4 regions of the Halomonas sp. 3A7M genome follow, and region 1 is predicted to be linked to each of the others. Evidence: predicted binding sites of a transcription regulator. Region 1 holds the regulator's gene; each other region holds the start of a gene.

Region 1 (5,718 bases):
CTTACCGATGGCCGCCTTTATTTTCAAGCTGACGGTATCGAAATCAAAGCGTTTCATACCCAAGATGGCCACGGCCTCAAACTTTTGAAGCGCGTCGGAATCCATGTTGCCTTAATTACTGGGCGTGATTCTCCCATGGTCAGCCAACGTGCTGCGTCGCTGGGCATTACCCACGTGTATCAAGGGTGCGAGGATAAACTCACTACGCTACGCGCGCTTTGCCAACGCCTAGATATCACGCTTGAGCAGGTTGCTTATTGTGGTGACGACCTACCAGACCTTGCTCCAATGAAACGTTCTGGCGTAGGCATCACCGTCCCTAATGCTCCTGATTATATGCATACCCACGCTGACTGGATCACCGATCGGCTTGGTGGCCACGGCGCTGTACGTGAAATCTGCGACACCTTATTGATGTCTCAAGGCCATTGGGATGCTGTTTTAGATACGTACCTACACGGCCAATCGTAATGCGCTTTTGGGTTAAAAAACGCATTTGGATAACCATCATGGTGCTTGCCTTAGGTGGCATACTGGTATGGTTGGATCCACGCGGCCCTCAAGACCAATCAATCGACGCTGAGGCTCGCGCTCAAGAGCCCGGCCATGTATTAGAGAATGCAGAAATCACTCTGTTTGGTGACACCGGTGCCATCCAGCAGTCGCTGACGACGCCACGCTTAGTCCATACCCCTCAAACGGCGATGACAGATGTCTTCTCCCCCAGGGCGACACTATTCGATAGCGAAGAGCGTCAATGGCTAGCGACGGCGGAGACCGGCACCCTAAATACTGACACGCAGGTGCTCACACTAGCTGGCTCAGCCCAATTACTTGCACCCGACGAGGGCTGGCAGCTGAATACAGAGTTATTACATTATGATGGCACCACCCGTCATGCTTGGAGCGATGCCGAAACCATACTTCAGCAACCGCCCCAGCGCATTGGCGCTTCACGCATGGATGTATGGCTGGATGATAGCCAGATCCGCTTAACCAATAACGTGCGCGGCGTTCACCCGCCTGCCACTCGTTCTCAGTAGGAGTCGCGATGAACGCTCTTATTCGCACGGCACTCTTCGTCATTGCGCTACCCATTTCAGCGGCAGCGCTACCGGTCATGGCACAAAGCCAAGCCCCCGTAGAAGTAGAGGCTGACCGTTTAGATCTCGATCAACGCGCAGGCACTGCTGTGTATTCAGGCAACGTCGATATTCGGCAGGGCAATATGCAACTGCGTGGAGATCGCGTTGAGATTCAGCGCAACGATGCTGGCGAGCTATCGCGCGCCGTTGCAACCGGTGGACGAGCCTATATACGCAACCAGCTCGAAGACCAAGCTAGCCCAATGGAAGGCTGGGCAAAGCGCATTATTTATCATGTTGCCGAGCGTCGGGTAGAGCTCATTGACCAAGCGGAACTGACCCAGCAAGCAGATCGCTTTGAAGGTGGACGCTTAGAGTATTTTATCGACCAAGGTGTGGTTCAGGCGCGTTCTGATGTTAGTGGTAGTGAACCACAACGTATCCGCATGACTCTTCAGCCGGAACAATAGGAGTGTCCAGTGGCGACAAATAACGCAGAGCCTGCACCTCAAACCACAGCCTCAGAATCAGCGCCGATAAAAACCCTTTATGCTCGCCACCTAGCCAAAAGCTATAAACGCCGCCGTGTCGTTAAGGATATTAACCTAGAGATATCTCAAGGCAGCGTGGTAGGGCTACTAGGCCCCAATGGCGCTGGCAAAACGACATCGTTTTATATGATTGTCGGCTTGGTAAAGTCTGATGCGGGAAAGGTTGGCATTGACGAGCTTGATTTAACCCATGCCCCCATGCACGAACGTGCAATGGCAGGTATTGGCTACTTGCCTCAGGAAGCCTCTATTTTTCGCAAACTTTCTGTCGCCGACAACATAATGGCAATCCTGGAAACTCGTAAAGAACTCGATCGTAGCGCCCGGGAGCAGCGCCTTGAGTCGCTACTGGAAGATTTTCACATCACGCACATTCGTGACAACTTCGGCATGAGTCTTTCGGGCGGAGAGCGTAGACGTGTTGAGATCGCACGCTCCCTCGCGACAGAGCCTGCCTTTATTCTGCTTGATGAGCCGTTTGCCGGCGTTGACCCGATCTCAGTGGGTGATATTAAAACGATCATTCGAGCCCTCAAAAAACGCCATATCGGCGTACTAATCACTGATCATAACGTCAGGGAAACACTAGATATTTGCGATATTGCCTACATTGTAGGTGACGGTCATATCATCGCCAGTGGCCCCCCTCAGGAAATTCTCAACAACCAGCGGGTAAGAGACGTTTATTTGGGGGCTGATTTCCGCCTGTAAACAGCCACCTGCAAAAAAAATAGTAGTGGTGGCATAGTTATTGCACTTGCACCAAGCCATAACTCGCACTAGGGTGGAGCTTTCTGATTAACGAGTGGTTCTCAGATGGTCATGAAAGCTTCTCTTCAATTGCGTATCGGTACACAGCTGACCATGACACCTCAGCTGCAGCAGGCCATCGCCCTGTTACAGCTATCAACGCTGGACCTCCGTCAAGAAATTCAGCAAGCACTTGATGCCAATCCAATGCTTGAGCAGGAAGATGAGTTCGGCGAACAGGCCGTTAGTGAACCCCAGGAAGTTGAATGGTCCGAAAGCATTCCTAACGAACTCTCAACTGACAGTGACTGGTCAGACACTTATCAAGACCTAGGTAGCCATGGTGCCAGCAGCGAGGGGCCTGACTTTGAGCGTCAAGCCGCTGGTCAAAGTTTGCATGGCCACTTACTTTGGCAACTCGCCATGACAGATTTTTCACCACGCGACCATGCCATTGCTGAAAGCCTCATCGATGCACTGGATGCCAACGGCTACCTAACTCAACCTCTCAATGACATTCGCGAAGGACTTAAAGCCCAAGGGCATGAAGGCCTTAGCCAGCGTGAAGTTGAAACAACCTTGCTGCGCCTTCAACAGTTTGAGCCCACCGGTGTATTTGCTCGCGACCTGCGGGAGTGCTTAATGCTGCAGCTCGCCTCACTACCCGAAGATACACCGCTGCTGATGCCTGCCAAGCGCTTAGTGCGTCAATTTCTTGAAGCGCTCGGTAAAGATGATGTGCGTTTGCTAAAGCGGCGGTTAAGTCTAGATGATGAGCAGCTTGATGACGTAATCCGCTTGATCCGCAGCCTGGACCCTCGCCCCGGGAGCGCCTTTGGCGACACAGATGACAGCTACGTAACGCCAGATTTAGTCGTCCGCCATGACCACGAAGGATGGCACCTGGAGCTAAACCCAGAGGCACTGCCGCGCTTGCGCATTCAACCTGACTACGCAAGCCTCATCAAACGGGCTGACAAGAGCCAAGATAACCAATTTTTAAAAGAGCATCTCCAGGAAGCGCGCTGGCTCATCAAGAGCCTTTCAAGTCGAAATGATACGCTACTGCGGGTGGGCCGAGAAATCATAGCTCGCCAGATAGGCTTTCTGGAACACGGTGAAGAAGCCATGAAACCGCTGATCTTAGCCGATATCGCAGACGCCGTTGAAATGCATGAATCTACTATTTCCAGGGTCACCACCCAGAAATATATCCATACCCCGCGCGGTGTGTTCGAACTCAAATACTTCTTTTCCAGCCAAGTAAGTGGCCAGGACGGCGGCGACAGTCACTCCAGCACCGCCATCCGGGCTCGAATCAAAAAACTGGTGCAAGATGAACCGCCCGGCAAACCGCTCTCAGACAGCCGCCTCGTGGCGCTATTGGAAGAGGGTGGCATTAATGTAGCAAGGCGAACGGTGGCCAAATATCGTGAATCAATGGGTATTCCCTCTTCAAGCGAGCGCCGCCGTTTACGCTAATAAAACAGTGCTAACGAGACAAAGTCTGTCTAGGGGCTTTGCAATAGCGCAAAAAGGGTTACAATCGAAGAACAGTCCGATGGATAAGGAGCACGTCAATGCAAGTAAATATCACTGGTCATCACGTAGATCTGACTGACGCCTTGCGTGACTATGTAAATGAGAAGCTGGAACGCGTTGAGCGCCATTATGACAATATCACCACCGTACAAGTGACCTTATCTGTTGAAAAGGAGCGTCAGCAAGCTGCCTGCACCCTGCATGCTGCAGGTGCCGATCTACACGCAGAAGCATTAGACAATGATATGTATGCTGCGATTGATGCACTAGCGGACAAAATTGACCGTCAACTCGTTAAACACAAGGAAAAAGCACAAGCTCGCGCCCAAGGCGCTGGCGTGCGTTAACTCAATGACGTTGGAAACCATACTTCCCCCGGAGCGCGTGCTGTATGACGTCCCCGGGGGCAGCAAAAAAAGGGTGCTGGAATTTTTCAGCACCTTTATTGCGCAAAACACGCCAAGCCTAGATAGCCAAGAAGTCTTCAGCCGCCTGATTGGTCGTGAGCGTTTGGGTAGCACTGGAATAGGCAACGGCGTTGCCATTCCTCACGCCCGTAGCCCTCACTGCAGCTCGCCTATCGCTGGTTTTTTAAAGTTAGCCGAGCCTGTAGATTTCGATGCTATTGATGGCGATCCCGTCGACCTTGTTTTCGTACTTTTAGTACCCGAAGAGGCGGACGACACGCACTTAGCCTTATTAGGGCAAGTGGCGTCTATCATGAACAGCGTTGACACACGTCAGCAGCTTCGTAGAACGGCTAGCCAACGTGAGCTATTGGACCTTATAACAGCAAAAATTCGTGAACAACCTGTTACTTAAATAGTCCACCGCTAGACACTGCCTACGTTTACCTCCATTTTTATTGGCATGCCAAGAGAAACTCTATGCAATTGGTGATCATTAGCGGCCGTTCAGGGTCCGGTAAATCTATCGCCTTACAAGCGTTAGAAGATCTTGGCTATTGTGCCATCGATAACTTGCCCGCCATGCTACTCGGCTCCCTGGTGGATGAGCTTCGTGAGCAAGGGGCACGCCCCCAATTAGCGGTAAGTATCGATGCGCGCAATTTACCTGCTGCACTAAAGCAACTGCCAAAAATGCTTGAATCTTTGCGTCAGAAAAGCATTCACTTCCAGGTTATCTATCTAACCACCGATGCCCGAATTCTTCTTGAGCGATACTCAGCCACGCGTCGTCGCCACCCTCTTACGCGTGATAGTGACATGACGCTTGAAGAGGCCATCAATAAAGAAGAAGAAACCCTGCTCGACATCCGTGATCTGGCTGACCTGATGATCGACACATCGCGTCTGTCGGTTCATGACCTGCGCCGCCGGATAACGGATCAGGTTGCCCAACAGCGTGAAGATAGATTAACCCTGACACTAGAGTCATTTGGCTATAAACGGGGCGTCCCACTTGACGCAGACCTCGTCTTTGACGTGCGCTGCCTACCAAATCCGTACTGGGATCCTACACTGCGCCAATACACTGGCCGTGATGCCAATATCATCCACTTTCTGAAGGGATATCCTGTCGTAGAAGAAATGCGCAATGATATCCAGACATGGCTGGAAAAGTGGCTACCCGCTTACCAAAATAGCCAACGCAGTTATATGACGATTGCGATTGGCTGTACCGGTGGGCAGCACCGCTCTGTCTTTATGGTGGAACAACTGGCGCAAATGCTGGTAAAACAAGCGGGAGAGGTTCAACTCCGTCATCGTGAGCTAGGCTTGCAGTACACCCTCAGTGAGCAGCAGCCCTCCACATCCGCGCCTTCAACA
Region 2 (5,718 bases), on a different contig from region 1:
GTTTCCTGCACCTGGACAATCTGCCGGTTATCTACCGGCACCTGGGCAATCACACCATCATAAGGTGCGCGCAGTTGGGTATTTTCCAGTTGCTCTTCGGCCTGTTCAAAGGTCGCCCGAGCGGCACGCAACTCCGCCTCTGATTCATCAAACCGTGCTTGGCTAATCGCTCCACGCTCTAGGGTATAGCGCATGCGTTCGTGAGTGGCCCGCGCTAGCTCTAAGCGCGAACGAGCGCTATCTAATTCACTGCGCATATTACGATCATCAATACGCGCGATCAGGGTGCCTTCCGTTACCCGCTGATCGGGAGTCACGTTAATCTCTAACAGCTCACCCGCCATGCGAAACGATAGATTGCTGCGTGTAGTGGCTTCAACGCGCGCAGGAAACTGGCGCTGCAGCGCGGCACCAGACGCTTCTAATGTCATCAGCTTCACCGGCCGAGGAAGAGGTTCATTCTGGCTCTCGGCATAAGCGTCACCTGTTGCCAGCAGCAGGGCCAGCAGCGCTGGAAGCAATCGAATCACAGTGTTACGCACAGCGGACTCCTCGGTGGTGTTATCAATACGCAGTCATAAAAAATTCACTGACATTCATGAATGTCAGTGAATGTGTATACTAATCGCCTACTGGCGACTTTGCCATTCAGTAATGCCAATATAAGTGCACTTTTTTGTTAGGAGCCGCTATGTCACGCCGCAAAGCTGAGGCTGAACGCACCCGCGAGACCATTCTTGATGCTGCAGAAGCTCAGTTTCTCGCTCAAGGGGTTTCGCGTACTACATTGGCCCATATTGCCGCAGCAGCAGGCGTTACCCGTGGTGCGATTTACTGGCATTTTGAGGATAAAGCGGCGGTATTCGATGCCCTGCTAGAGCGTGTTCGCGTGCCGCTCGATGAAATTGTCGATGATGCTGTTCTGCGACTGGGCCACACCCCCACCAAATGCCTGCAAGAGATTGCCCTGAGTGCGCTTGGCGCTATCTGCCATAATCTTCCGTTACAGCGCGCCGCCACCATCGTGCTGCATCGCTGCGAAAAGCTGGAAGATGATCATCCACGTATCAGCATGATCACTCGGCTTTCTGAGCATGCCGAAATGCAGGTTGAGCAGCTGTTTGAGAAAGCCCGGCAAACCGGCCATCTACGCGCTGACCTCACCCCCGCCAGCGCCCGGCGCCAGTACCATAGCTTTTTAATCGGCATTTGCTTTGATTGGTTACAAGACCCGCAGCAATTCTCATTAGCAGACGAGTACGAGAGTATGATCGAAACGTTAATGCGGGGGTTGTTGGAGAGTACGCTTTAAACGCCTTGGGGAGCTAAGCTTGGCACGCAGGTTGCTTATATAACAAGGGAGCCTCTGATTAATGTGATGAGCGCAGGCCAGACAAGGAAAAAATCAACGAAAAAGCGGAGTTTACGGGTTGTAAATGAGCATTTTGAGGCGATTTTTAACGCAGTATGGCCAAGCGCAATAGTTAATCAGAGGTTCCTAGGATAATAATACTCACCTGGAGTCTCCCCATGCACCACTCTGACTATCCGCTAAGTGAAGTCCCCACTAGCGCCCGTAAGGGCTTGCTCTCCACTTCCGTTGTGCTACTCGGCTTTACCTTTTTCACTGCCACCATGTGGGCCGGTGGTTCGCTTGGCCAATCGTTCCCGATTGGCCAACTGCTCTGGATCATACTGGTGGGTAACTTGTTGCTGGGCGCATACGCGGCAGCTCTTGCTTACATTGCCTGTAAAAGCGGCCTTAACTCCGTGCTGATGGGACGCTTCTGCTTCGGTGAAAAAGGCAGCAAACTTTCCGATTTTATTCTCGGCTTTACGCAGATTGGTTGGTACGCCTGGGGCACCGCGACGATTGCCCTAGTGTTAGTACGCACCACAGGGATGCCTGAATGGCTGGAAATCCCCTTAATGGTGCTATTTGGGTTTGGTTTCTGCGTGACGGCCATGATTGGCTATAAAGGTATGGACTGGCTTTCGCGCTTTGCCGTGCCCGCCATGATGCTGTTTATCTTGATTAGCCTGTTCACCGGGCTGGTGGATGCACGCGGATTTGCCGGACTAAGCCAGCAAACGCCCACGGAAAGCATGAGCGTGGCGGCAGCGATTACCGTCATCATTGGCACCTTTATTAGCGGAGGCACCCAAGCGACTAACTGGAGCCGCTTCGCCAAGACGCCGAAAATTGCCGTGATCGCGACTCTGGCGGCTTTTTTTGTGGGCAACGGCTTAATGGTGCTGACCGGCGCACTGGGTACCATGATTTACCAGCAGGCGGACATCGTCGATGTATTGATCGCGCAGGGCTTTGTCACCATCGCGGTGCTGATGCTGTTTCTAAATATCTGGACCACCCAGGACAACACCATCTACAACTTTGCCGTAGCGGGCTGCAATTTGCTGCGTACCGAGAAACGCCGCTTAGTCACGGTGTGTGGCGCAGCGATTGGTACCGTACTGGCAGTAGGCGGTATGTATAACCTACTGATTCCCTTTCTAGTACTGCTAGGCACCTTTATTCCTCCCATGGGCGGGGTGATCATGGCGGACTTCTGGCTCAAACATAAAGGCCGCTACCCTACTCTGGAATCCACTCAGTTACCCAATTTTAATCGCCGAGGGTTAGCCGCCTATGCATTAGGCGCTGGAGCCGCTTACCTCTCCCCGTTGCTCCCCCCATTGGTAGGTGTCGTGGTAGCGGCAGTTAGCTACGCTGTACTGCTTCGTTTAAACCACGCTACGCTAAGTGATACTTCCCCTTCGACTGCCAAACAATAAGTGAGTCACTAATTATATGAGCATGCAGATCATTAACGCCCGCCTACGCCAGCGCCCCGAGCTTTACCGGCTTGAGATTGAGAACGGTACGTTCACAGCGATTACCGCTCAAGACGCGCCACAAACGGCGGGGGATGGGCAAATTGATGCGGGCGGCAAGCTGCTTTGCGCGCCGTTCATTGAACCGCATATTCACTTGGACGCCGCGTTAACGGCGGGCGAGCCAAGCTGGAATCAAAGCGGCACGCTGTTTGAAGGCATCGAACGTTGGGGTGAGCGTAAGCCCATGCTCACCGAAGCGGATATTCGCGAACGCGCGCTTAACACCCTGAACCTGTTGATAGGCAACGGCGTCCAGTTTGTGCGTACACACGCTGACACCAGCGACCCCAGCCTAATCGGCATTAAAACCCTATGCGCCTTGCGCGATGAATTGAAAGATAAAATCGATATCCAAGTAGTCGCTTTTCCGCAAGATGGCCTGCTTTCCTACCCCGGCGGCGACCGCCTGATGGAAGAGGCGCTGGAGATCGGCGCGGACGTTGTCGGCGGCATTCCCCACTTTGAGTACACCCGAGAACTAGGCGTCGCTTCCATGAAGCGGGTGATAGAGCTAGCGATCAAATATGACCGTTTGGTGGATGTGCACTGCGATGAGATAGACGACCCTAACTCGCGTTTCCTTGAGGTGCTGGCCTGCGAAGCGCTGTTTAACGACTTAGGCAGCCGCGTGACCGCTAGCCACACGACGGCGATGCACTCCTACGATAACGCCTACTGCTCTAAGCTGTTTCTGCTGCTCAAACGTTCGGGCATCAACTTTGTCTCCTGCCCCACCGAAAGCATTCACCTGCAGGGACGCTTTGATAGTTACCCAAAACGTCGTGGTGTTACCCGCGTAAAAGAACTAAACGCCGCGGGCATTAATGTCTGCTTTGCCGAGGATTCCATCTTCGACCCCTGGTACTCGCTGGGTAACGGTAAGCTGTTGCGGACGCTCGATTTTGGCTTGCATATCTGCCAAATGATGGGCTATCAGGATTTCAGCCAGGCGCTGTCGCTGATCACTGACAACAGCGCACGCACACTCAATATTGAAGCGCGTTACGGTATCGAGGTCGGCAAACCCGCCAGCTTCAACCTGCTGGAGGGTGAGGATGACTACAGCGTGCTGCGTACTCAGGGCGAGGTGCTACTTTCCGTTCGACACGGTGAGATCATTATGCAGCGCGACCCCGCAAAGATTACGACACCCCCGTGGCTTGGTATTTAGAAAAAGCGTAATATAGCCGGGCTGATAATCAGCAAAGTTCTCAGGGCGGGGTGAAAGTCCCCACCGGCGGTGATGATGGCTGAATAAATTTTTGTCATCTAAGCCCGCGAGCGCTCAAGGCGGTTTTTTATTTCTTGAGGTCAGCAGATTCGGTGAAAAGCCGAAGCCGACGGTGATAGTCCGGATGAAAGAGAACGGTACCTTAGACACGCAACTTTAAAAGTGGCTTCAGCCACCTTTTTCGGTTGCCTGACGACCGGTCCCGCGTGCCCTGATTCTGGTACAACTTATCCAAGAGAATGACCATGAATCAGACATTTCCGCTAACGCTTTCAACACACACCACGGCCCAGCGCATTGCGTTTATTCAAGGCCACTGGCATCACGACATTGTCGAGAAGGCCTATGAAGCATTTATCACTGAAGTAGAACGCTGCGGTCTTAACGCCGAACAAGTGGACATCTTCACCGTATCAGGTGCTTACGAAATCCCCCTTCAGGCAAAGGTACTCGCCGAAAGTGGCCGCTACGGCGCCATTGTCGGGGCCGGCTTTGTGGTAGACGGCGGCATTTATCGCCACGACTTTGTCGCCCATGCGGTCATTGATGGCTTAATGCGCGTGCAGTTAGATACGCAAGTACCGATTATCTCGGTCGTCTTAACACCACACCACTTCCATGAGCACAGTACGCACCACGACTTCTACACCCAGCACTTTGTTACTAAAGGGAAAGAAGCCGCCCAGGCGTGTCTGAATACGATGGAAAACCTGCATCGAGCGCGCAAGCTAAGCAACGCATAAACCTGTATTGCACTTAAAAAGCTGTGTTGTAAGTCACTGTCGTTTGAGCCCGGCTGAACGCCGGGCTTGGCACGCCTAGTCAATATATGAGTGCTAATACTTTAGAAGATGACTGCTCATTAGCCATCATTGCCGTTATTTGATCAATTTGCGCGTCAAACCTCGTACTTCTAGTGCGAGGAAGGATAGCGCGAGGCGCGTCGCGCCTCTTGGTTGACCGGCTATTTATACCGCGCTAGATTTTAAGTGTGAGCACCGTACACCGCGCCTACCGTTATCGGTTTTATCCCACGCCTGAACAAGCCGAACAGCTTGCTCGGACGTTTGGCTGTGTGCGGTACGTCTACAACCATTTCCTGCGCCAGCGCACGGATGCGTGGTTCGAGCGCCAAGAGCGCATGGGCTATAACGCTACCGCCAAAGCCCTCACCACCCTCAAGAAACAGCCGGAGACGGCGTTTCTGGCCGAGGTGTCCAATGTCTGCTTGCAACAGTCGCTCCGGCATCTGGATCGGGCGTTTAGCAACTTCTTCAAAGGCCAGGCGCGGTATCCCACCTTCAAGAAAAAACAGCGCAAGCAGTCAGCCACCTACATGGCCAACGGCTTTCGCTGGCGCGATGGCAAGCTTTGGCTGGCTAAGCACAAAGCCCCGCTTAACATCCGCTGGAGCCGGTATTTTACCAGTCACCCCACCAGCATTACCGTCAGCTGTGACACGGCTGGCCGTTACCACGTCAGTTTCCTGGTAGAAGAAGCCATGACGCCGCTGCTGGTGACACCCAAGATGGTGGGTATTGACCTGGGGCTAACCCACCGCGTCATCACCAGCCACGGTGACAAAATCC
Region 3 (5,718 bases), on a different contig from region 1:
TTGCCACGCTTACCCTATATCGGCCACGAGGTTAAAAACTTGAATGAGTGAAAACTCCCATGCTTGAAGACCACCGCGCTGGTCCGCGCCATGATTCACTGCTAACTGCCTATCCAGAAGATGAAAGTAATAGCGGTTGGATGATTAGCTATATTGACATCATGACGCTACTGGTAGCCTTGTTCGTTATTATTATTGCTGCGGCAAATGTGACAAGCCCATCATTGTTTCAGCAAGAAACAGCCGATGAGTACGGCTATGAGTCATCGCCTGCTAGAGAAATACCCCTGCCGGATGCGCTTGCTGAAGTCCGCCAGCAGCGCACGGTACTCGGCGTATCACCTAGTAGTGATACGCTCAGCCCGTTTGCGATTAGCGCTGCGTTGGGTGTGGCAGGGTTGCCTAAAGCTCGCACTGCTGTTGTGGAGGCGCCACCTTTATTGGCGCGGATTGAAGAAGACTCGATAGATACGCAGACATCGGCTGTCACTAGTAGTCTTCCGCAGTTGCTGCTGCCTACCGATGAGCGTCAGGCTGTTTCACCGTTGGCGGATTACATGGTAGTGCTCACCGACCGTCCACCTATTAATGTACAAAAAGTGTCTGATGTGGCGATGAATAGCGCATTAGCACTTGATGAGAGATTGGCTGAGCGTGTGGAGGCCTCGACGTATCTACCTAATTTGGAAGGCGTTGAAGTTTCCCGGGTCGCCGAAGGGATCAGCCTGCGTGTACAAGATCGGTTGCTATTTCCCTCTGCCGATGCTCAGTTGACAGAAGGGGGCTCAACGCTAGTGGGGTCGTTGATGGATACCATTCAGCGCTTCGAGGGGGAAGTATGGGTGGAGGGGCACTCTGATAGCCAATCCATCAATACCCCAGAGTTTTCGTCCAACTGGGCGCTTTCAAGTGCGCGGGCGATTGCGATCGTTGAGGCACTGGAAGCCGCAGGGGTTGCTCCGGAGCGTTTACGAGCGGTTGGACTAGCCGCAACCCAGCCACTAGAAGATAACGATACTGTTGAAGGGCGAGCGCGCAACCGTCGCGTTGAGGTGGTTATTCACGTTGACTAGGGAATAGATCAAAAAAACCCGCCGGGGAGGCGGGTATGAAAGGGCTTGTCTCACTGCAGCCCACTGGCATCAGGTGAGGGGTGTACAAGGTTGCCAGTGGGTACAATTTGAGTATAGCTATTTGTGGGCTTTTGCCAAGGGCTTGTCGAATTTTCTTCAATTTATTTGCGCGCTATTTTGGTGCGTCATGATTGCGTTGTTTTGGTGCTTATAAAAAGACAGCTGGTTTTTATGAGCCAATCTTCTGATTATTAACAATAAAATTGTATTGGCATACAAACTGCTTGGTTGCTTATCTAAAAGTGGGCGTGTGTAACGACTTTTAAGATTGCAAAAAGGTGGTGCTATGACCGAACAAAGGCATACTGCGTTGCCCTGTGATGCTCAGTCACCAATAGACCCAGCGCTTCAACCGCGTTTGGTAGTCACCGACTTGGATGGTTCATTACTAGATCACCACAGTTATGATTTCTCACCTGCCAAGCCCTGGCTTGCCCGCCTTAAACAGCTAGGGGTTCCGGTCATTCCGGTTACCAGTAAAACTCGCGCTGAACTCATTCCCCTTCGTGAAGCCCTTGGGCTAACGGCGACCCCCTTTATTGCTGAGAATGGCGCCGTTATTGGTCTGCCGCCTGGTTGGTGTCATGCGCGTTTAGATCGCCCTGGTAATGGCCGGGATGGCGTCGTTATTAAACACACCGGCGTTGATAGTGGCTTCATTAAAGCGCGACTAAACGTTTGGCGTAAGCGCTTGGGCGTTCGGTTTACCCGCATGGGCGACTTAAGTCTTCAGCAGGTAATGGCGTTAACTGGGCTTGATGAAATCCGTGCGAAAGCAGCGCGGCAGCGGGAGGGGAGTGAGCCGCTTATTTGGGAGGATAATGCAGCTGCACTTGAAACGTTCCGAATTGCGCTTGAAGGCGATGGCCTTGAACTCACTCAAGGGGGACGCTTTTGGCATGTGATTGGACGCTTATCTGACAAAGGTGGTGCTGTAGAGTGGCTAATCAAACGATTTACTGCATTACGAGGCAGTCAGCCACTGTCATTGGGCTTGGGCGATGGCCCAAACGATATCACGATGCTGGAAACTGTCGATCAAGCGGTGGTGATTCGAGGTTGCCACGCACTTGACGTTGAGCCGCACAACCGTGCGCTATATCGAACAAACGCGACTGGGCCAACTGGCTGGGCTGAGGGGGTAGCCCACTGGTGGGGGCGAGATGACGGGCGTCTAAAAATGACGCCAGTGAATGACACCGCTGCATCAGATTACAAGTCACGGGAGGCTAGCGTATGAGTGATTTTCATCAAAATGGTGTGATAACCGATTTTCACAACTTAACACGCCGGCCAGTTGAAGCCCTTGAACAAGAGCTTTGCCAGTTTGCCAAACGTCGCCCAATGGGACTAATTTTACCCTCGCTTTTTTCTGAACTGGAAGGGCCTGCGCTGTCGGCGATTGTTGATGAGCTGGTGAAAGTGCCTTATCTCAATGAAATTGTTATTGGTTTAGACAGGGCAGACCGGGATCAGTTTTTATTTGCACGGGAGTTCTTTTCGCGCTTGCCCCAGCACACTCGAATCCTATGGAATGACGGTCCGCGCTTGCGCGCCATCGACCAAGAATTAGAACGTCATGGTTTGGGGGCATTAGAGCCAGGTAAAGGAAGAAACGTATGGTATTGCGCTGGCTATGTGCTTAGTTCAGGTCGCTCCACCACCGTTGGTCTTCACGATTGCGATATTCTTACCTACGACCGTGGCCTCCTAGCACGCCTTATGTATCCCGTCGCGAATCCCCGTTTCAATTACAGTTTTTGTAAAGGCTATTACCCGCGTATTGCCGAAGGAAAGCTCAATGGGCGTGTTTCTCGGTTGATGGTGACGCCGCTGCTACGTGCCTTGAAAACCGTCTGTGGTCCGTTACCCTATTTGGATTATTTAGACAGCTTCCGTTACCCGTTATCCGGTGAATTTGCCATGCGCAGCGATGTGCTTGAGGGCATCCGAATTCCCGCTGACTGGGGATTGGAAATCGGCGTGCTGTCGGAGTTGCAGCGTAACTACTCCCATCGTCAGCTGTGTCAGGTCGATATTGCCGACGCCTATGACCATAAGCATCAGCCCGTTAGTGAAGAGGATGCGACCAGTGGCTTGAACCGAATGAGTCTGGATATCGCAAAAGCGCTGTATCGTAAGCTGGCTACCCAAGGGGTTAGCTTTAGCAGCGAAGATTTCCGGACGCTCAAAGCAACTTACTACCGTTTGGCCTTAGACCTCATTGAAGCCTATGATCACGACGCGACAATGAATGGACTAAGTTTAGATCGTCACTGTGAAGAGCAAGCAGTGGAGCTATTTGCCAGCAATTTACTAGAAGCCGGCAATCTGTTTTTAGATAACCCCCGCGAACGTCCCTTTATTCCCAGTTGGAACCGTGTGCAAGCGGCTATGCCTGACGTGCTAGCACGTATGCATGAAGCGGTAGAGCTTGATAACCAGGGTAAGGTTTAACGCTCGATGCTTGTTTGTTTCTATAAATTTTTAAGCTTATCAGTTCTTTAAGTTTATCAGTGCTTTGAGTTTATCGGGCCTTTAAACGTATCAAGTCTCAAAGTATATAAGGCTTTAAGTCGGTAGAAGCGGGTGAATTTCGCTTAACCGACCATGTCATTCTCATCACAGCACCTCGTTGGCAGCGAGGTGCTTTTTTGTTTTGCGGCTATTGGCCGACGAGCAATATTGATCATGCTCAAGAAACCGTTTTAAATTCCAAATAAGTATAAACATATAACATTTTATGGTCTATGATGGTTGCATAGCAACATCATTACTTGCCATTAGCGGGAGGCACAGAATGCAACACCCGATTGTTACTCACTTCTTTGATGAGCCCACTAACACCTTTAGTTATGTGGTGCAGGACCCAGAGAGTAATGCCTGCGCTATTCTAGATTCGGTACTCGATTTCGATTATGCCGCGGGGCATACGGATGTACGTTCTGCGGATGAAATTATTGAATTTATTCGCGGTAACCGCCTTGAAGTGACATGGATTTTAGAAACCCATGTGCATGCTGATCACCTCTCAGCGGCACCCTATTTGCACCAAACGTTAGGTGGAAAAACCGGGATTGGCGCACACATTGTCGACGTACAGGAAATTTTTGGTAAAGCATTCAATGCAGGGACTGAGTTTGCTCGGGACGGTAGCCAATTTGATGCCCTGTTTAATGAAGGCGATACGTTCACCATTGGCAGTCTTCAAGCGCGCGTGCTTCATACGCCAGGCCATACGCCTGCCTGCCTTACTTATGTGATAGGCGACGCGGCCTTCGTTGGCGACACACTGTTTATGCCAGATTACGGCACCGCACGCTGTGACTTCCCCGGTGGCGATGCGCGTACGCTGTACCGCTCTATCCAAAAGGTTTTGGCATTGCCGACGCAAACACGACTGTTTTTATGCCATGACTATAAAGCACCTGGCCGAGACGTTTATCAGCATGAAACTAGTGTTGCAGAGCAGCGTGACGCGAACGTCCATGTACATGAAGGCATTTCAGAAGATGAGTTCGTGAAAATGCGCACGGAGCGTGATGCCACGCTAGGCATGCCTAAGCTCATTATTCCCTCTGTACAGGTCAACATGCGCGCGGGTGAGATGCCGCCTGCCGACGACAATGGCGTTGTCTATCTAAAAGTCCCTATCAACCGCTTTTAACTGATATTGATTATCGAGGAGCAGAAAATGAAAGCAAACGTCGGCGGTATAGACAAAGTGGCACGAATCGTTGTTGGTCTTATTCTGATCATACTGGCGCTTACCGGCACCATTGGCGCATGGGGATGGATTGGCGTCGTACCACTCGCCACTGGGCTGTTTAATTTTTGCCCATTGTATCCTCTGCTGGGCATCTCAACCTGTAAAAACAAGCATTAACACAGCAAGGAGACACCTGTGGACTGGATAGCAAGCCTGCAAGGGCTCGTTGGTGGTGTATTGATAGGCTTATCCGCTGTGTGGTTGATGGGAGCCTTGGGACGCATCGCCGGTATTAGCGGCATTATTGGGAACTTAATAACCCAGCGACCTAAAGGCGACAGCGCTTGGCGCATAGCCTTTTTGTTCGGGCTGGTGAGTGGCCCGTTATTGGTCATGGCAATGGGAGGCGGGCTAGGCAACGTTGCCGATGCTCCCGGTGCGGTGATCGGTGCGCCAGCTGGCGGTGTGCCGCTAATGTTGATAGCCGGTCTGTTAGTCGGGTTAGGCACTGGGCTTGGCAGCGGCTGTACCAGCGGCCATGGCGTTTGCGGTTTGGCGCGCTTATCCCCCCGCTCTATGGCCGCCACTGGGGTGTTTCTAATCACAGCGGTGGCCACGGTCTATGTGATGCGTCATATGATTGGAGGTGGTGTATGAGGCGCGTGATATGAATAGTGCAACAGTAAAAACCGCTGCTGGCTATATCGCTGGTTTGCTATTCGGGCTTGGGTTAGCTATCTCGGGTATGACTGATCCTGCCCGTGTACTTGGCTTCCTTGATGTAGCCGGCGCTTGGGATCCAACGCTGATGTTCGTGCTAGGCAGTGCGGTAGGCACAACGTTTGTGGGCTATCGGTTGGTATTTGCACGTGGCGA
Region 4 (5,718 bases), on a different contig from region 1:
TCGCCCATGCTCATCGCTTCCACTTGGTCGTGGGTGACGTAAATCACCGTCATAGTCAGGCGACTTTGTAGTGCTTTGATTTCCCTACGCATGTCGCTGCGCAGCCGAGCGTCCAGGTTGGATAGCGGTTCATCCATCAGGCAGATCGGGTGTTCGGAAATAATCGAGCGCGCCAAGGCAACCCGTTGGCGTTGGCCGCCGGAAAGTTGCGCAGGTTTGCGGTCTAGGTAATCGGTTAAATCAACCAGTTCGGCGACCTTAGCCAGTCGCTGGCGCTGCTCATCTTTGGGTACCTTGCGGCTGCGCAGGCCAAAAACGATGTTGTCGGCAACGCTCAAATGCGGAAACAGCGCGTAGGACTGAAACACCATGCTCAGCCCACGGTCGCCGGGCGGCAGGCGGGTAACGTCGCGCTCGCCGATATGAATACGCCCGTCGCTGGCCTCTTCCAGGCCCGCGATCATGCGCAGCGTGGTGGATTTACCACAGCCTGAAGGGCCGAGCAGAATGACAAATTGCCCAGGCGTGACGTCGAAAGAGATGTCATCGACGGCAGTAGTCGCGTCCCAACGTTTAGTGACGCGTTCCAAGCGAATACGCGATTGGTTTGACATAGCACACACATCACCGGCTGTTGGTTGTTATTGGTTCAGCTTGTGTTGAAGGTGTTGCCGTTGTATGACACTTACATGGATGGTTGATGACAGCCGTTGTGTCAAGCGGAAAATTCACTTGGTGACTTTGATGCCGTAACGCTGAAGCCTGCGCACCACGCTGGATTGGCTAATCCCCAGCCGTTCAGCGATGGCGTACGTGCTGGGAAGCGTTTTGCTCAACGCTTCCAGTGTCTCGCGCTCTAGTCTGGCGAGGTACTGCTTTAGGGTTTCTTCGGGGGCTAAGGCGGCTATTGGCGAAGAGATTGACGTTTGCGGCAGATTAGCAGGGGGCTGCTGCGTAGGAAGGCTAGGTGCTTCAATTTGATCCGTTGGGCTGGATAGCCAAGCTCTTTCCAACCAGTTTTCAAGCTCGCGGACGTTACCTGGCCAGTCGCTTCCCATTAACGTTGACCATACTGGATTGCCCAGGATTTTTTGCCGCCCATAGCGTTGGTTAAGGCGCTTCAAACAGGCTTCCACGAGATCAGGAATATCTTCTCGGCGGTCGCGCAAAGGGGGAAGTGTGACCGGTATGACGTTGAGACGGTAGTAAAGATCCAGGCGAAATAGGCCCGCTTCTACTTGTTTAGCTAGATTCTGATTTGTGGCGACAACTAAGCGAAAGTCCACTTTGCGCGGTCGTGTATCGCCTAACCGGGTAAGGCTTCCGTCCTGGATAACTTTTAATAGTTTGGTTTGCATTAATAAGGGAAGCTCACCGATTTCATCGAGAAACAGCGTGCCACCTTCCGCTTGCTCTAGTAAGCCTGCTTTTCCTTGGCGAGCCGCGCCGCTGAACGCGCCGGGCTGATAGCCAAACATCTCAGACTCAAATAAGTTTTCGGGAATGGCCGCACAGTTAACCTCAATAAAGGGATGGTTATGGCGTTGGCTCCAACGGTGCAACTGTTTGGCAAACGCGGTTTTTCCCACGCCCGACTCTCCCAGCATCAATACATTAGCGTCCGAGGGGGCGACCCGTTTGAGAAGCAAGGCGACTTCACGCATAACGTGGCTTCGCGCCTGCAAGTTATCCAGCGCGTCGTCCAGCGCTTGTTCCTCGGCACCGTGGGCTGCTTGGCTACGTTTTAAGTGCTCACTAAAGCGTTTCTGGAGTAGCGCATATTCGTCTTGTAGGAGCTGTAAGTCGGTTAAGTCTCTGGAGCGGCTGATAACACGCTCTAACTTCCCATTCACAAAGACAGGGTAGGCTTGAGCTATCACACGGCGCCCGGTGCCTGTTACCTGCATAAGTTGGGCCGGCTGGTGGGTGCGCATCACTTCTAAGGTGATGGATGGCTTCAAAATGCCTGCTTGCTGAAGCTGGTAAACGCTACTACCTAGCAATTCTTCCCGGGGCGCGCCATAAACAGCCTCAGCGCCGGGGCTGATATCAAGCACTCGACCCTCTCCGCTGACGATGAAGAAGTGATCGTTGGCGGTTTCTACAATGGTTTTTAGCACGCACTTATCGATTTCACTCACAGCGATTGTCTCTTGAGTAACCTGTAATTCATTTTTGCATCAATGATGCATAGATGACTTAAGTGTACGTGATTTTGATTCATTACTGCATCAATAATGGCTGAAAGCCCTATTATTAGGGCGTTTAGAGACTTGGCATGTTCTGTGCAATGTAGTTGTTATTCCGAGCTACAACATGAACAACGCCAAGGAGATCTGTATGTCTGATTTTAACCAGCCGCTTGGGGGCAATAGTATGCCGCGCTTTGGTGGGCCAGCCACTATGATGCGTTTACCCACTCAGGAAAGTGCTGCTGGCTTAGATGCTGCTTTTATCGGTATTCCAATGGATATTGGTACGTCTAACCGGCCTGGTACGCGTCTTGGCCCACGCCAGATTCGTGATGAATCTCGCATGCTGCGACCCTATAACATGGCGACCCGCGCCGCCCCGTTTGAAAGTTTACAAGTGGCCGATATCGGTGACGTGCCCATCAACACGTTTCACCTGCCCAAAAGCGTCGACATCATCACGGCCTTTTATGATGACGTGCTTAAACACAACTGCATTCCGCTAACGTTGGGTGGCGAACACACCCTGACACTGCCCATTTTACGTGCCATTGCCAAAAAGCATGGGCCAGTGGGGCTGATCCATATCGATGCCCATGCCGATGTGAACGAGCACATGTTCGGTGAGCCAATTGCTCATGGCACGCCGTTTCGCCGTGCTCAGGAAGAAGGCCTGTTAGCCCACGGCAAAGTGGTGCAAATTGGCCTTCGTGGTACCGGTTACGCAGCCGAAGATTTTGATTGGTGCCGAAGCCAGGGTTTCCGCGTTGTTCCCGCTGAAGAGTGCTGGCATCGCTCGCTTGCTCCCTTGATGGAAGAAGTGCGCGAGCAGATGGGCGATGTGCCTGTCTATATCAGCTTCGATATCGATGGCTTGGATCCTTCCGTTGCGCCAGGAACGGGAACGGTAGAGATGGGCGGACTGACCTCAGCGCAAGGGCTGGAAATTGTGCGCGGTGCGGCAGGCTTGAACATCGTCGGCTGTGATCTAGTGGAAGTGTCGCCTCCTTATGACCCCAGCGGTAATACCGCATTGATGGGCGCCACACTGCTGTACGAAATGCTCTGCGTGCTGCCGGGCGTGAAACACAGTGATTAAGCTGTCCTGAAATAGCTCATAAATAAAAAGCGCTTACCTGACAAAGCGCTAATGGTCAGAGAAATGGCAGGCTGCTTATTGCCTGCCAGGAAGCCACCAGCCCACCTCCAATAATCACTTCCAATAGGTGAACCGTATGTCTTTCTCTCAAGTAAAATTGGATGACGCCGAGCCGTCGGCTCCAATTCAGCGTGCTCATTTGCTGAAGTTTTTGATTCCCTCCTTAATTGGCGTCCTCTTGTTTTTGGTGCCTTTTCAAGTGGGAGGAACGATTAATATTGGCATGGGCCTAATGGCCGATGGGTTGCAGTCGCTGCTTGGCTCTGCACTACCTGCCATTGCCATGCTAGTCCTATGTCTGTCCGTAGTGATAACGCTTTACGTTAAAGTGGCAAAGCCTAACTGGGCGCAACGTGGTCACTTTCAAGAGATGTTTGACGTAGACACTATTTGGGTAGTGATGCGCATCTTAGGTGGCATCTTTGTCGTCATGACCTTTTTTCAAGTCGGCCCAGAATTTGTGACGGCACCGTTTACTGGCGGCGTAATGCTCAATGATTTGGCGCCGGTGCTACTGACGTTCTTCTTCTTTGCGGCGATTCTGCTCCCGTTTTTGGTCGAATTTGGCTTTATGGAATTTATCGGCACCATGGTGCGTAAGCCGTTTCGGGTGATTTTCAATCTTCCTGGGCGCAGTGCTATCGATGCAACGGCTTCTTGGATGGGGTCAGGCACCGTGGGGGTATTGATCACCGCCCAACAGTATGAGCAGGGTTATTACAATGCTCGTGAGGCATCGGTCATTGCGACTAACTTTTCAGTGGCTTCCATCGCGTTTAGTTTACTGGTTACTAACTTTGTTGATATCAATCATCTCTTCGTACAGTTCTACTTTACGGTAGTCGTGTCAGGGCTGATTGCTGCCATCATCGTGGCGCGGATTCCCCCTCTATCGCTCAAATCTAACGACTACTACGAGCCTGTTGGCTGCCAGTTAAGCGAGAAGCGCACCGAAAATGTAGGGTTGTTTCGTTACAGCTTGCTCCAGGCAACTCGCCGGGCAGCGGATGCGCCAGGGCCAAAAGAGTTGGTGCGTTTAGCACTACTCAACGTGATTGATATCTTTTTGACACTGCTGCCTTTGGTATTTGCCATCGGCACCGTCGCGCTGATTTTAGCCGAGTTTACTCCACTGTTTACCTGGCTCTCTTACCCCATGGTGCCGGTGCTTGAGTTGCTGCGTATCCCTGAAGCACAAGCGGCTGCTCCAGCGACGTTGGTCGGGTTTGCCGATATGTTCTTACCAGCAGTGCTGGCGACGAATATTGAAAGCGAGCTGACCCGTTTTGTGATCGCTTGCTTGTCCATGACACAGCTGGTGTATATGTCGGAAATTGGCGCGTTACTACTTAAATCAAAAATCCCTATTAAGCTCTGGGAGCTAGCCGCCGTTTTCTTACTGCGCACGGCCATTACGCTGCCCATCATCGCCTTTATGGCCCATACATTTTTCTTCTGAGAGGGCCTGTCATGAACGCTGACGCAATGCGCAATCACTCAACCATGACCTGTGCCGAGCTGTTGATCCACCTGCTACGTGAAACCTATGGCGTTCGTACTCTGTTCGGTATTCCGGGCGTGCATACGGTGGAGCTGTACCGAGGGCTTGAAGGTAGCGATGTGCGCCACGTAACCCCGCGCCATGAGCAGGGCGCAGGGTTTATGGCCGACGGCTATGCCCGCGCCAGCGGTCAGCCTGGGGTATGTCTGATTATCACTGGCCCGGGAATGACCAATATTGCTACTGCGATGGGCCAAGCCTTAGCAGACTCTATCCCCATGCTGGTGATCTCCAGTGTTAACCGCCGGGATACGCTGGGGCTAGGCCAAGGTCGGCTGCACGAGCTGCCCAGCCAGCAGCAGATGATCAGTGGCGTGGCGCGGTTTAGCCACACGCTATTGGATGCCAATACGCTACCTGACGTGCTGGCCCGCGCCTTTGCGATCTTCAATGGTGCGCGCCCAGGCCCGGTGCATATTGAAATTCCGATTGATCTGTTCAATGCGCCGGTGAAGGTACCGGACAGTTGGCAAGCGCCAACGCTTTACCGAGCAGCGCCTGACCCAGAAGGGCTTGCCGAAGCTGCCCGTTTGTTAAAGGCCGCGAAACAACCCTTGCTGCTGCTAGGTGGTGGTTGTGTGGCAGCGCCAGAGGCAGCCCGGGCATTGGTAGAGAGGCTTGATGCCCCTGCGGTGACGACTATCAATGCCAAAGGGCTGCTGGGTCGCGACCATCCGCTGGATTTGGGCGCGAATGCCGCGCTGCCTGCGGTGCGCGAACTAGCGGCCAACGCCGATGTGATTTTGGCGGTGGGTACCGAGCTTGGCGAGACCGACTACGATGTCGTGTTTGATGGTGGCTTTCAC

What was found. Region 1 encodes sigma-54, which starts transcription at its own class of promoters, with help from an activator protein. Its sites were predicted from a motif close to TGGCACNNNNNTTGCTNT; they were not measured.
Region 2: a site for sigma-54 is predicted at 1,333-1,350, ahead of codB (cytosine permease). Genes of this name have one in related genera too.
Region 3: a site for sigma-54 is predicted at 1,343-1,360, ahead of INT19_RS01095 (HAD-IIB family hydrolase). Genes of this name have one in related genera too.
Region 4: a site for sigma-54 is predicted at 2,275-2,292, ahead of speB (agmatinase). Genes of this name have one in related genera too.

The regions. Positions count from the first base shown of each region.
Region 1 is NZ_JABUZD010000162.1:128,470-134,187, reverse strand. Features, by position in the region: gene INT19_RS14485 (KdsC family phosphatase) at 1-471, shown strand, start outside; gene lptC (LPS export ABC transporter periplasmic protein LptC) at 471-1,043, shown strand; gene lptA (lipopolysaccharide transport periplasmic protein LptA) at 1,052-1,555, shown strand; gene lptB (LPS export ABC transporter ATP-binding protein) at 1,622-2,347, shown strand; gene INT19_RS14465 (RNA polymerase factor sigma-54) at 2,453-3,868, shown strand; gene hpf (ribosome hibernation-promoting factor, HPF/YfiA family) at 3,967-4,275, shown strand; gene INT19_RS14455 (PTS sugar transporter subunit IIA) at 4,280-4,750, shown strand; gene rapZ (RNase adapter RapZ) at 4,816-5,718, shown strand, end outside.
Region 2 is NZ_JABUZD010000066.1:18,008-23,725, reverse strand. Features, by position in the region: gene INT19_RS05575 (efflux RND transporter periplasmic adaptor subunit) at 1-542, opposite strand, end outside; gene INT19_RS05570 (TetR family transcriptional regulator) at 692-1,312, shown strand; gene codB (cytosine permease) at 1,531-2,796, shown strand; gene codA (cytosine deaminase) at 2,813-4,069, shown strand; FMN riboswitch at 4,102-4,269, shown strand; gene INT19_RS05555 (6,7-dimethyl-8-ribityllumazine synthase) at 4,375-4,872, shown strand; gene INT19_RS05550 (RNA-guided endonuclease TnpB family protein) at 5,121-5,718, shown strand, end outside.
Region 3 is NZ_JABUZD010000018.1:6,546-12,263, forward strand. Features, by position in the region: gene INT19_RS01090 (OmpA family protein) at 60-1,073, shown strand; gene INT19_RS01095 (HAD-IIB family hydrolase) at 1,420-2,373, shown strand; gene INT19_RS01100 (glycosyl transferase) at 2,370-3,590, shown strand; gene INT19_RS01105 (MBL fold metallo-hydrolase) at 3,934-4,800, shown strand; gene INT19_RS01110 (YgaP family membrane protein) at 4,828-5,019, shown strand; gene INT19_RS01115 (YeeE/YedE family protein) at 5,038-5,499, shown strand; gene INT19_RS01120 (DUF6691 family protein) at 5,510-5,718, shown strand, end outside.
Region 4 is NZ_JABUZD010000066.1:97,724-103,441, forward strand. Features, by position in the region: gene INT19_RS05890 (ABC transporter ATP-binding protein) at 1-614, opposite strand, end outside; gene INT19_RS05895 (sigma-54 interaction domain-containing protein) at 729-2,141, opposite strand; gene speB (agmatinase) at 2,341-3,291, shown strand; gene INT19_RS05905 (YjiH family protein) at 3,428-4,810, shown strand; gene INT19_RS05910 (5-guanidino-2-oxopentanoate decarboxylase) at 4,822-5,718, shown strand, end outside.